DNA from 2 places in the Bacillus sp. VA13 genome. Region 2 is predicted to be linked to the other one. Evidence: a T-box and tRNA genes for the amino acid it is inferred to sense, from the RefSeq annotation. Region 2 holds a T-box; the other holds one or more tRNA genes.
What was found. A T-box is a leader RNA that pairs with one kind of tRNA and senses whether it is charged. The one in region 2 lies ahead of thrS (threonine--tRNA ligase), so its partner is inferred to be a tRNA-Thr.
Positions count from the first base shown of each region.

Region 1 (4,803 bases), on a different contig from region 2:
GAAGATGCAGGTTACCCGCGACAGGACGGAAAGACCCCGTGGAGCTTTACTGCAGCCTGATATTGAATGTTGGTACAGCTTGTACAGGATAGGTAGGAGCCTTGGAAACCGGAGCGCTAGCTTCGGTGGAGGCATCGGTGGGATACTACCCTGGCTGTATTGACCTTCTAACCCGCCGCCCTTATCGGGCGGGGAGACAGTGTCAGGTGGGCAGTTTGACTGGGGCGGTCGCCTCCTAAAAGGTAACGGAGGCGCCCAAAGGTTCCCTCAGAATGGTTGGAAATCATTCGCAGAGTGTAAAGGCACAAGGGAGCTTGACTGCGAGACCTACAAGTCGAGCAGGGACGAAAGTCGGGCTTAGTGATCCGGTGGTTCCGCATGGAAGGGCCATCGCTCAACGGATAAAAGCTACCCCGGGGATAACAGGCTTATCTCCCCCAAGAGTCCACATCGACGGGGAGGTTTGGCACCTCGATGTCGGCTCATCGCATCCTGGGGCTGTAGTCGGTCCCAAGGGTTGGGCTGTTCGCCCATTAAAGCGGTACGCGAGCTGGGTTCAGAACGTCGTGAGACAGTTCGGTCCCTATCCGTCGCGGGCGCAGGAAATTTGAGAGGAGCTGTCCTTAGTACGAGAGGACCGGGATGGACGCACCGCTGGTGTACCAGTTGTTCTGCCAAGGGCATCGCTGGGTAGCTATGTGCGGACGGGATAAGTGCTGAAAGCATCTAAGCATGAAGCCCCCCTCAAGATGAGATTTCCCATTCCGCAAGGAAGTAAGATCCCTGAAAGATGATCAGGTTGATAGGTCTGAGGTGGAAGTGTGGCGACACATGGAGCTGACAGATACTAATCGATCGAGGACTTAACCCACATTTTGAATGATGTCACACCTGTTATCTAGTTTTGAGAGAATAAGTTTTTTCAAAAAATACTTGATTTTCTCAAGAATACATAGTATAATGTTAAATGTCACTGAAATTGTCTGGTGATGATGGCGAAGAGGTCACACCCGTTCCCATACCGAACACGGAAGTTAAGCTCTTCAGCGCCGATGGTAGTCGGGGGTTTCCCCCTGTGAGAGTAGGACATCGCCAGGCAGACTTCATTCCGCAGTAGCTCAGTGGTAGAGCTATCGGCTGTTAACCGATCGGTCGTAGGTTCGAATCCTACCTGCGGAGCCATTATTGGAGAGCTGTCCGAGTGGTCGAAGGAGCACGATTGGAAATCGTGTAGGCGGTCAACTCCGTCTCAAGGGTTCGAATCCCTTGCTCTCCGCCACTGATACTTATACATAATTACATTTGAAAGTCTGGGCCCGTTGGTCAAGCGGTTAAGACACCGCCCTTTCACGGCGGTAACACGGGTTCGAATCCCGTACGGGTCATTATATGATGGAGGATTAGCTCAGCTGGGAGAGCATCTGCCTTACAAGCAGAGGGTCGGCGGTTCGAGCCCGTCATCCTCCACCATTATCATCGCGGGGTGGAGCAGTTCGGTAGCTCGTCGGGCTCATAACCCGAAGGTCGCAGGTTCAAATCCTGCCCCCGCAACCAAATATATAAATGATATAAGAAGTGCCCGAAGGGTGCAGCCAAAATTATTTTATACAAATATGGTCCGGTAGTTCAGTTGGTTAGAATGCCTGCCTGTCACGCAGGAGGTCGCGGGTTCGAGTCCCGTCCGGACCGCCATTTAAATAACAAGGCTCGGTAGCTCAGTTGGTAGAGCAACGGACTGAAAATCCGTGTGTCGGCGGTTCGATTCCGTCCCGAGCCACCACCTATGCCGGTGTAGCTCAATTGGTAGAGCAACTGACTTGTAATCAGTAGGTTGGGGGTTCAAGTCCTCTTGCCGGCACTGTTTTTTCAAAACTTAATGTGGAGGGGTAGCGAAGTGGCTAAACGCGGCGGACTGTAAATCCGCTCCCTCAGGGTTCGGCAGTTCGAATCTGCCCCCCTCCACCATTTATAGGGGCATAGTTTAACGGTAGAACAGAGGTCTCCAAAACCTCCGGTGTGGGTTCGATTCCTACTGCCCCTGCCAAATTTATGACATCTTGAGATTATGGCGGTTGTGGCGAAGTGGTTAACGCACCAGATTGTGGCTCTGGCACTCGTGGGTTCGATTCCCATCAATCGCCCCATATTATCATTGGGCTATAGCCAAGCGGTAAGGCAACGGACTTTGACTCCGTCATGCGTTGGTTCGAATCCAGCTAGCCCAGTCTCACTTTTTATATTAATTGCATATGATGTATGAAGTCCCTTAAGATGCGGAAGTAGTTCAGTGGTAGAACACCACCTTGCCAAGGTGGGGGTCGCGGGTTCGAATCCCGTCTTCCGCTCCAATTACGGCGGCATAGCCAAGTGGTAAGGCAGAGGTCTGCAAAACCTTTATCCCCGGTTCGAATCCGGGTGTCGCCTTTCTTTTGCCGGGGTGGTGGAATTGGCAGACACACAGGACTTAAAATCCTGCGGTAGGTGACTACCGTGCCGGTTCAAGTCCGGCCCTCGGCACCAATTTTACTTACATGGTAAGTTGAATTGGTGTTTGTGTTTTATCATTATAACTAATCATATTAATGATCTACTTGTGTAGATCATTTTTTTATTGTTTTGATTTATGCAGCTAAGTTACGTTCCGATACATGATCATAAAGCTGCTTGAGTTATTATGTTTAGTTAAGTCTCTTAATCCTTTTTTATTTTATATTTCCAAAAAAACTTTTTTGAAATACGTTGACACTTTGTAAGATCCATGATATATTTATATTCGTCGGTTAGATACGACGTAAAACTTGCCGGTGTGGCGGAATTGGCAGACGCGCACGACTCAAAATCGTGTTCCTTCTGGAGTGTCGGTTCGACCCCGACCACCGGTATACTTGAAAAAAACCTGTTTCTTATACAGAAACGGGTTTTTATTTTTTATCAAAGAAAAGGAGCCTATCTTAATTGAGGCTCCTTTTATCATTCACTCAGCGTATTGGTCTATGATCTCTTCTAGTACCTCTTTAAGCTCTTCTGCATCTTCAAGCTCTGATTGGCTGAAACGGACGCGTACAAGCTGTTCTCCGTCATTATACATCTCTTCCAGCCATCCTCGCAGGCCTCTTGCCCTGCGGTCGACTTCGAAAATGATTTCTAAACCATTTTCGTCTAAAAGGAAAATAAGCTCTAATTCCTCAAGCATCTGACGATAGTAGCCTGATGTCGGAATGAACTCAAATTCTTGAACGAACGGAAGGCGGCGTTGGAAGTAGGGCGCTTGTTCGCAGTCTGCTTCGTTAAGACGGAAACCTAGGTTTTCGATTGCTTCCAGCACACTTTCAATCCAAGGGTGCGCTTCAACGAAAATGCGGTCTTGGTCGGATTTATCGATACCGCCTTGTATATCAAGGTCTGTCACTACGGCGACCTCTACTTTCCCTACAGTAATCGGTGTATCAAGAGGGAGGGTGAATGAGAACGGAAATTGCTGCTCTTCTCCAGGCTGAATGGTGAATGAACCAGTGACCTGAAAAGAATGAATTGTAGCGTATTTCCGGTGTTCTTCATCGTCTTTTACAATGACGTACCGTGTGTTAAGCTGTAAATCAATATAGCGGATGTCCTGAGCGATTTTCCCGCCTTTGACATGGACAGTTCCCCGTACTTCTTCTCCTGGATAATATGCGTCTTTCTCTAAAATTGTATCTACTTTTGCAGCACCGATACCGGCACTTGCTGCGAGCTTCTTAAAAAATGACATGTTAGATCTTCCCCTTTTTCTTTTTCTCAACAGATATACGTAAGAAGGAAGAAAAAAGATTCATTTGATTCATACTTTTTACCTATTATTCGTCCGGCCTAGGGACAGACTAAGAATACTATTGAAAGCAAAGGAGCGGATTGAAATGGATAAAGAAAGTATGGTTGCTGATGAATTACACAGAATGTTTTTGGCTGGTGAGCTGCAAATCACGGTAGAGGAGGATATAAACAATATTTCCGAAAGGCTTAGAAACGGTGATCTCAGTTTAGACCGATTAAGCGGTGAAGACGCGTTTATAAAAGAAACGGTAAACGAGGCTTTAAGAAGAGTGGAGCAATAAAAGGGAGAGACGGGATCTGAAAGATGAGATTCCGTCTTTTTTTGTGACTTTGTTACAGTTCTCTGCAAGATAAAAGCAAATCGATTTGAAATGGCTTACTCAGGAGCCAGCCTTTTTCCATCAGAAGTTCAGATAGTTCCCCATGCAGATGAACAGCTGCATCTAATTGATCATGCAACGCTGTTCGGAGGTCGGGGTTTGCAGTTTCCGTTATTGCGACAGTGTACTTTTTAATGATGATTTGTATTGTCGTTAAGCAATCAAGAATCATTATAGGTATGATTGGGGTTGAAAAATCGTTCAATGCCTTCACCGCCTGTTAGTGGGTTTTATCTTTTAGATCTTCCTATTGAGAAGTATTTAGCCTTGTTTCATGGATTTATACAAAATGCTATAATGATTAACAAATTTTTTCGGGGAGTGGGATGATGAAACAGATTATTGCGATGGGCGGCGGGGGTTTTTCGATGGAACCGGAAAATTTGTCCCTCGATCAATATATCATCAATCAATCGGGACGGAAGTCGCCTCGCATTTGTTTTTTGCCGACGGCGAGCGGTGATTCCCAAAACTATATTCAGCGGTTTTATCATGCTTTTCAAACACTGGATTGTGTGCCGTCTCATTTATCCTTATTTAAGCCGCCGACAACAGACTTCATTTCTTTTGTTATGGAAAAGGACGTGATTTATGTTGGCGGGGGAAATAC
Region 1 covers NZ_JBVQPP010000003.1:629,576-634,378, reverse strand. Annotated here, with positions in the region: partial or broken rRNA gene AC0C66_RS15265 (23S ribosomal RNA) at 1-871, shown strand, start outside; rRNA gene rrf (5S ribosomal RNA) at 983-1,098, shown strand; tRNA gene AC0C66_RS15255 (tRNA-Asn) at 1,108-1,182, shown strand; tRNA gene AC0C66_RS15250 (tRNA-Ser) at 1,188-1,279, shown strand; tRNA gene AC0C66_RS15245 (tRNA-Glu) at 1,314-1,385, shown strand; tRNA gene AC0C66_RS15240 (tRNA-Val) at 1,395-1,470, shown strand; tRNA gene AC0C66_RS15235 (tRNA-Met) at 1,478-1,554, shown strand; tRNA gene AC0C66_RS15230 (tRNA-Asp) at 1,616-1,692, shown strand; tRNA gene AC0C66_RS15225 (tRNA-Phe) at 1,705-1,780, shown strand; tRNA gene AC0C66_RS15220 (tRNA-Thr) at 1,786-1,858, shown strand; tRNA gene AC0C66_RS15215 (tRNA-Tyr) at 1,881-1,965, shown strand; tRNA gene AC0C66_RS15210 (tRNA-Trp) at 1,971-2,044, shown strand; tRNA gene AC0C66_RS15205 (tRNA-His) at 2,069-2,144, shown strand; tRNA gene AC0C66_RS15200 (tRNA-Gln) at 2,154-2,225, shown strand; tRNA gene AC0C66_RS15195 (tRNA-Gly) at 2,274-2,348, shown strand; tRNA gene AC0C66_RS15190 (tRNA-Cys) at 2,354-2,424, shown strand; tRNA gene AC0C66_RS15185 (tRNA-Leu) at 2,432-2,520, shown strand; tRNA gene AC0C66_RS15180 (tRNA-Leu) at 2,801-2,882, shown strand; gene spo0M (sporulation control protein Spo0M) at 2,975-3,751, opposite strand; gene AC0C66_RS15170 (hypothetical protein) at 3,891-4,094, shown strand; gene AC0C66_RS15165 (spore coat protein) at 4,147-4,365, opposite strand; gene AC0C66_RS15160 (Type 1 glutamine amidotransferase-like domain-containing protein) at 4,523-4,803, shown strand, end outside.
Region 1: it has a tRNA-Thr gene. The T-box ahead of thrS (threonine--tRNA ligase) is inferred to sense a tRNA for this amino acid. The anticodon was not compared.

Region 2 (4,803 bases):
AAAATGCCGAAGAACCGGTCGATCGAGCCGAATATCGCTCTGTGTATGACAACAGGACGAACTTTTTCATTGTGTTCATTGATATATGATAAATCAAATTTTTCCGGCATTTGAAAATCAAGCTGTATTGTCGCGCATTGGTGGCTTCGTTTCAGGGCATCTTTTATGTGAAAATCAATTTTCGGCCCGTAAAACGCCCCGTCGCCTTCATTAACCTCATAAGACAGGCCAAGCTCCTCAAGGACGTATGCTAAGGCACGTTCCGACACTTCCCAAAGGCTGTCATCGCCTAATGAATTCTCCGGGCGAGTCGAGAGTTCGACCGAATACTCGAAGCCAAAAGTACGATATACCTCGTCAATCAGCCGAATCGCTTCTTTGATCTCACTCTCAATCTGATCCTCTCGAACGAAGATATGGGCATCATCCTGGCAGAACGTCCGGACGCGAAGCATTCCGTTTAAAGCACCGCTGTATTCATGGCGATGCACCTGACCGAATTCCGCCATTCGAATCGGCAGATCCCGATACGAATACAGGCAGTTTTTAAAGATGAGCATATGGCCGGGACAATTCATCGGCTTCATTGCGAATCTTGTACCATCCACTTCTGAAAAATACATATTGTCGCGATAATGATCCCAGTGGCCTGACTGCTCCCATAACCGTTGATTCATCATAAACGGTGTACGGACCTCCTCGTAGCCAGCCTTTGTTTGCAGCTCACGCGAGAAGCATTCCAGCTCATTGCGGATAATCTGCCCTTTCGGCAAATAAAACGGCATCCCCGGCGCTTCCTCAGAAAACATAAACAGCTCTAATTGTTTGCCCAGCTTGCGATGGTCTCGTTTTGCCGCTTCTTCCAGCATATGAAGATGTGCATCGAGATCTTTTTTCTTATGAAACGCAACCCCGTACACCCGCTGCAGGACTTCATTTTCGCTGTCTCCGCGCCAATAAGCGCCCGATACTCTTGTCAGTTTGAACGCCTTGATCATTCCTGTAGAAGGAAGATGCGGCCCGCGGCACAGGTCAACGAATTCTCCCTGCTGATACAGCGTGATATCCTCTCCGCGCGGAATATCCTTCAAAATCTCCAGCTTAAACGGCTCGCCTTTTTTGGCAAACAGCTCTTCAGCCTCTTCGTAAGAAACCTCAATTCGTTTGATTTCAAGGTTCTCATTTATAATATTCTTCATTTCTTTTTCGATGGCCTCTAAGTCTCCTGATGTCAAGCTTTGCTCCAGCTTCATGTCATAGTAGAAGCCGTCTTCAATCACTGGACCTATCCCCAATGACACTTCTCCGTACAGACGTTTCACTGCTTGAGCCAGTACGTGCGCTGATGTGTGGCGAAGCACCTGCAAGCCTTCTTGGGAATCAAGTGTGACAATCGAAAGCTCAGCATCCTCCTCCAGCTTAAAGCTGAGATCAACGAGCTTGCCGTTGACCTGGCCCGCGGCCGCCTTCTTTTGCAGACTGGAACTGATAGAACCAGCCGCTTCTTTGATTGTGATGCCTTTCGGATATTCCTTGATCTGTCCGTCCGGAAGCTGAATGTACACTTGTTTACTCATTTTTAAACACTCCTTCATAATTGTTGGATATAAAAAAACACACCCGTCCCGCTGTAAGGGACGAGTGTGTGATGTACCCGTGGTTCCACCCAAATTCCCGACAAACGCTATGTTGTCGGCTTGGTGCTGTAACGCAGCATAGACGGCATTGGATACTTCAGTTCCCCAATGCTGCTCCAAGGCGGTAAATGATCATCCTAAGCTGGGAAGCTCCCACCTTTCCTTCCCTCTCTGAAAACCGTAACGATCATTCATGTCCTTTTCATCGCATGTATTCAATTCATAAAAAAACACACCCATCCCTCTAAAAGGGACGAGTGTGTGATGTACCCGTGGTTCCACCCAAATTCCCGACAAACGCTATGTTGTCGGCTCGGTGCTGTAACGCAGCATAGACGGCATTGGATACTTCAGTTCCCCAATGCTGCTCCAAGGCGGTAAATGATCATCCTAAGCTGGGAAGCTCTCACCTTTCCTTCCCTCTCTGAAAACCGTAATGATCATTCATGTCCTTTTCATCGCATGTATTTAGTTCATAAAAAAACACACCCATCCCTCTAAAAGGGACGAATGTGTTTATCATCCGTGGTTCCACCCAAATTCCCGATCAACACACATGGTGTATCGGCTTTAAGGTGCTGTAACGCAGCATGACGGTATCAGATACTGGATTTCCCCGATACGGCTCAAAGGCGGTAAGCTGCTTTCCCTGCGTTAGGAAGATCTCAGCTGTCCTTCCCTCTCTGGAAACCGTAAAAAGCATCTCATGTCCTTATCAGTGCCTGTATACATTACTGATTGTTTATGATTTCATATATTTTACAATACATTTTCTGAAACCGCAATCTGTTTTGTAAAAAAAAGCAAAAGAAACGGTTCATTTCTTTTGCTTGGTATGGTTAACAAATCTGCTTCAGTTCTTCTATGTATTGAAGCGCTTCGTCATATTCTTCATTTGTATATTTTTGCTTGCTTTTGATTGTAAAGACTTTTTCTTTCTTTTCCTCAGCCTCAAGCCCGTCAAAGTAAAGGATCGTGGAAACCAGCTCTAAAAACCGTGATGAACGGCTGTTTACACTGTCGATATAGCCTTTGATATCCGGCATATCCAGATCAGCATGGTCTAAAAATGCAGAGCCTGTCTCAGTCAGCGAATAACGGTATTGAAAGTAGCCGCCCTTTTTTTCCTTCACCTCATGCAGAAATCCAAGGTTGCACAGCTCTTCAATCTGGAGCGTCAGTTCCTCTGAATACGGTCCATAAAAGTGAAAATCATATTTCTCATAGAAAGGAAACTGCATTTTCTTTGCGATATAAATCATTTTCTGCAGCTTCTTCCGCCCGATGATTTCTCCAGAATCCGAGAACACCTTCATCAGTTTTGCATGTTCTTTCAACAAATTCCCGACATCTCCTTTTTCCTTCTTTCCAATTTCTATGTCAGTCCCAGCAGCTGCCGGATTTTCATTTTCGTTTCCGGATGTTCAGAGCCGTCACAAATCAGGTCCTTCGGATAGTACAGCTTGTGGTCCGTCCGACGTTTCCCGGAGATGGATTCCACAATAGCCGACTGTCTGGACAGCTCTTTAATTTGGCCGTTTTGCGTCAAGAGATGGATCGGCAGACGCTCCTCTTCCTCTCCAGGACGGTAAAAATCGTATGGCAGATCTGAAGAAGAATCGACGACCAAATAGTAACTCGGATCGATTCCCGCCTCTTTGAACAATGAAGTCAGCTCAAAATAAGCCGACATTTCTTCATTCGGATTGAATTCAACGTATTGGAACAGCTGGCGGTTAATGAATCTTCGGCACAAATCAGATAAAATCGCGTCTTCTTCATCCTCCCAGGCCTGGAAGTAATACAAAATAATAGATTCATCAAGCTTCAAATAATCCTCCAGCGTCAATTTCCCTTCAAAAATAGAATAGAAATGAACCGGAGCGTGAGTGAAGACATAGCCTTCATCGTGCAGCTGCTTCGCCCTGTGAAGAATCTTCGTTAAAATAACCTCTGCGCTTCTTGTCACAGGATGGAAATACACCTGCCAGTACATTTGGTAGCGGCTCATGATATAGTCTTCGACAGCGTGCATCCCGCTTTCTTTAATGACGATCTGATCCTCGCGCGGTCGCATCACCCGAAGAATCCGCTCCATATCAAAATGGCCGTAGCTGACGCCCGTATAATATGCGTCGCGCTGCAAGTAATCCATGCGGTCTGCGTCTATCTGACTCGAAATCAGGCTGACCACTTGCTTGTTTTTATATGTTTTGGCAATGACTTCAGCAACATCCTGCGGGAAACGCGGGCCCACCTTTCTGAGCACCTGATTGACCTCTGTGTCCCCCAAAATGATATCTCTTGTAAAATCTTCGTGGTCAAGGTGAAAGACTTTTTCAAATGAATGCGAGAACGGCCCGTGCCCGAGATCATGAAGCAGCGCCGCGGCCAAACAGAGTTCGCGCTCACTGTTATCCCATTCAGGGCGGCCTTTAAAGACGTCATCAACCATTCTCCTGACAATTTCATAGACACCGAGAGAATGGTTGAACCGGCTATGCTCAGCGCCGTGGAACGTCAAATACGTCGTGCCGAGCTGCTTAATTCTGCGGAGACGCTGAAATTCGCGGGTTCCGATCAAATCCCATATCAGCTTGTCCCGAACATGAACATAGCGGTGCACCGGATCTTTAAACACTTTTTCTTCTGATAATTTTCCATTTGGATACGCCATCGTCATTCCCTCTTTTTTTTAGCCATGTTTCTATTATATCGACTCTATTCTTTGAAAACATCCTTGAATTTGCCCGGCGATTTGTTCCATCTTTACGAAAAACACGTTATGTGAAGCAAAAAAGCCTGACCTGAGGGCCGAGGCTATAAAAAAATATGTTTTTACTTTTTTATTTTCTTTTTTACTTTGTCAATCAGCTCATCCTCTGTCGGAGCTGACAGCGGGCGATTGTTCACAAAAGCAAATGATTTTTTCCGTCCGGGTCCGCAATAAGATTGGCATCCTACCTCAACCTTTGCGTCCGGGTCCACTTCTTTTAAACGCGGCAGCAATGTTTTGATATTAGTGGCTTGGCAATCATCACACACTCGAAATTCATTAGCCATGACGTACGCTTCCCTTCATTTCTATGTTCATCTATGTGTATAACCTAAAATCGCTTTTCAAAAAAAATCACATCACTCTTCATTTTACAAGGATTCGACTGTT
Region 2 covers NZ_JBVQPP010000002.1:379,398-384,200, reverse strand. Annotated here, with positions in the region: gene thrS (threonine--tRNA ligase) at 1-1,577, opposite strand, end outside; T-box leader at 1,631-1,852, opposite strand; T-box leader at 1,884-2,105, opposite strand; T-box leader at 2,137-2,365, opposite strand; gene AC0C66_RS10120 (YwgA family protein) at 2,477-2,977, opposite strand; gene AC0C66_RS10115 (HD domain-containing protein) at 3,013-4,314, opposite strand; gene AC0C66_RS10110 (YuzB family protein) at 4,476-4,700, opposite strand.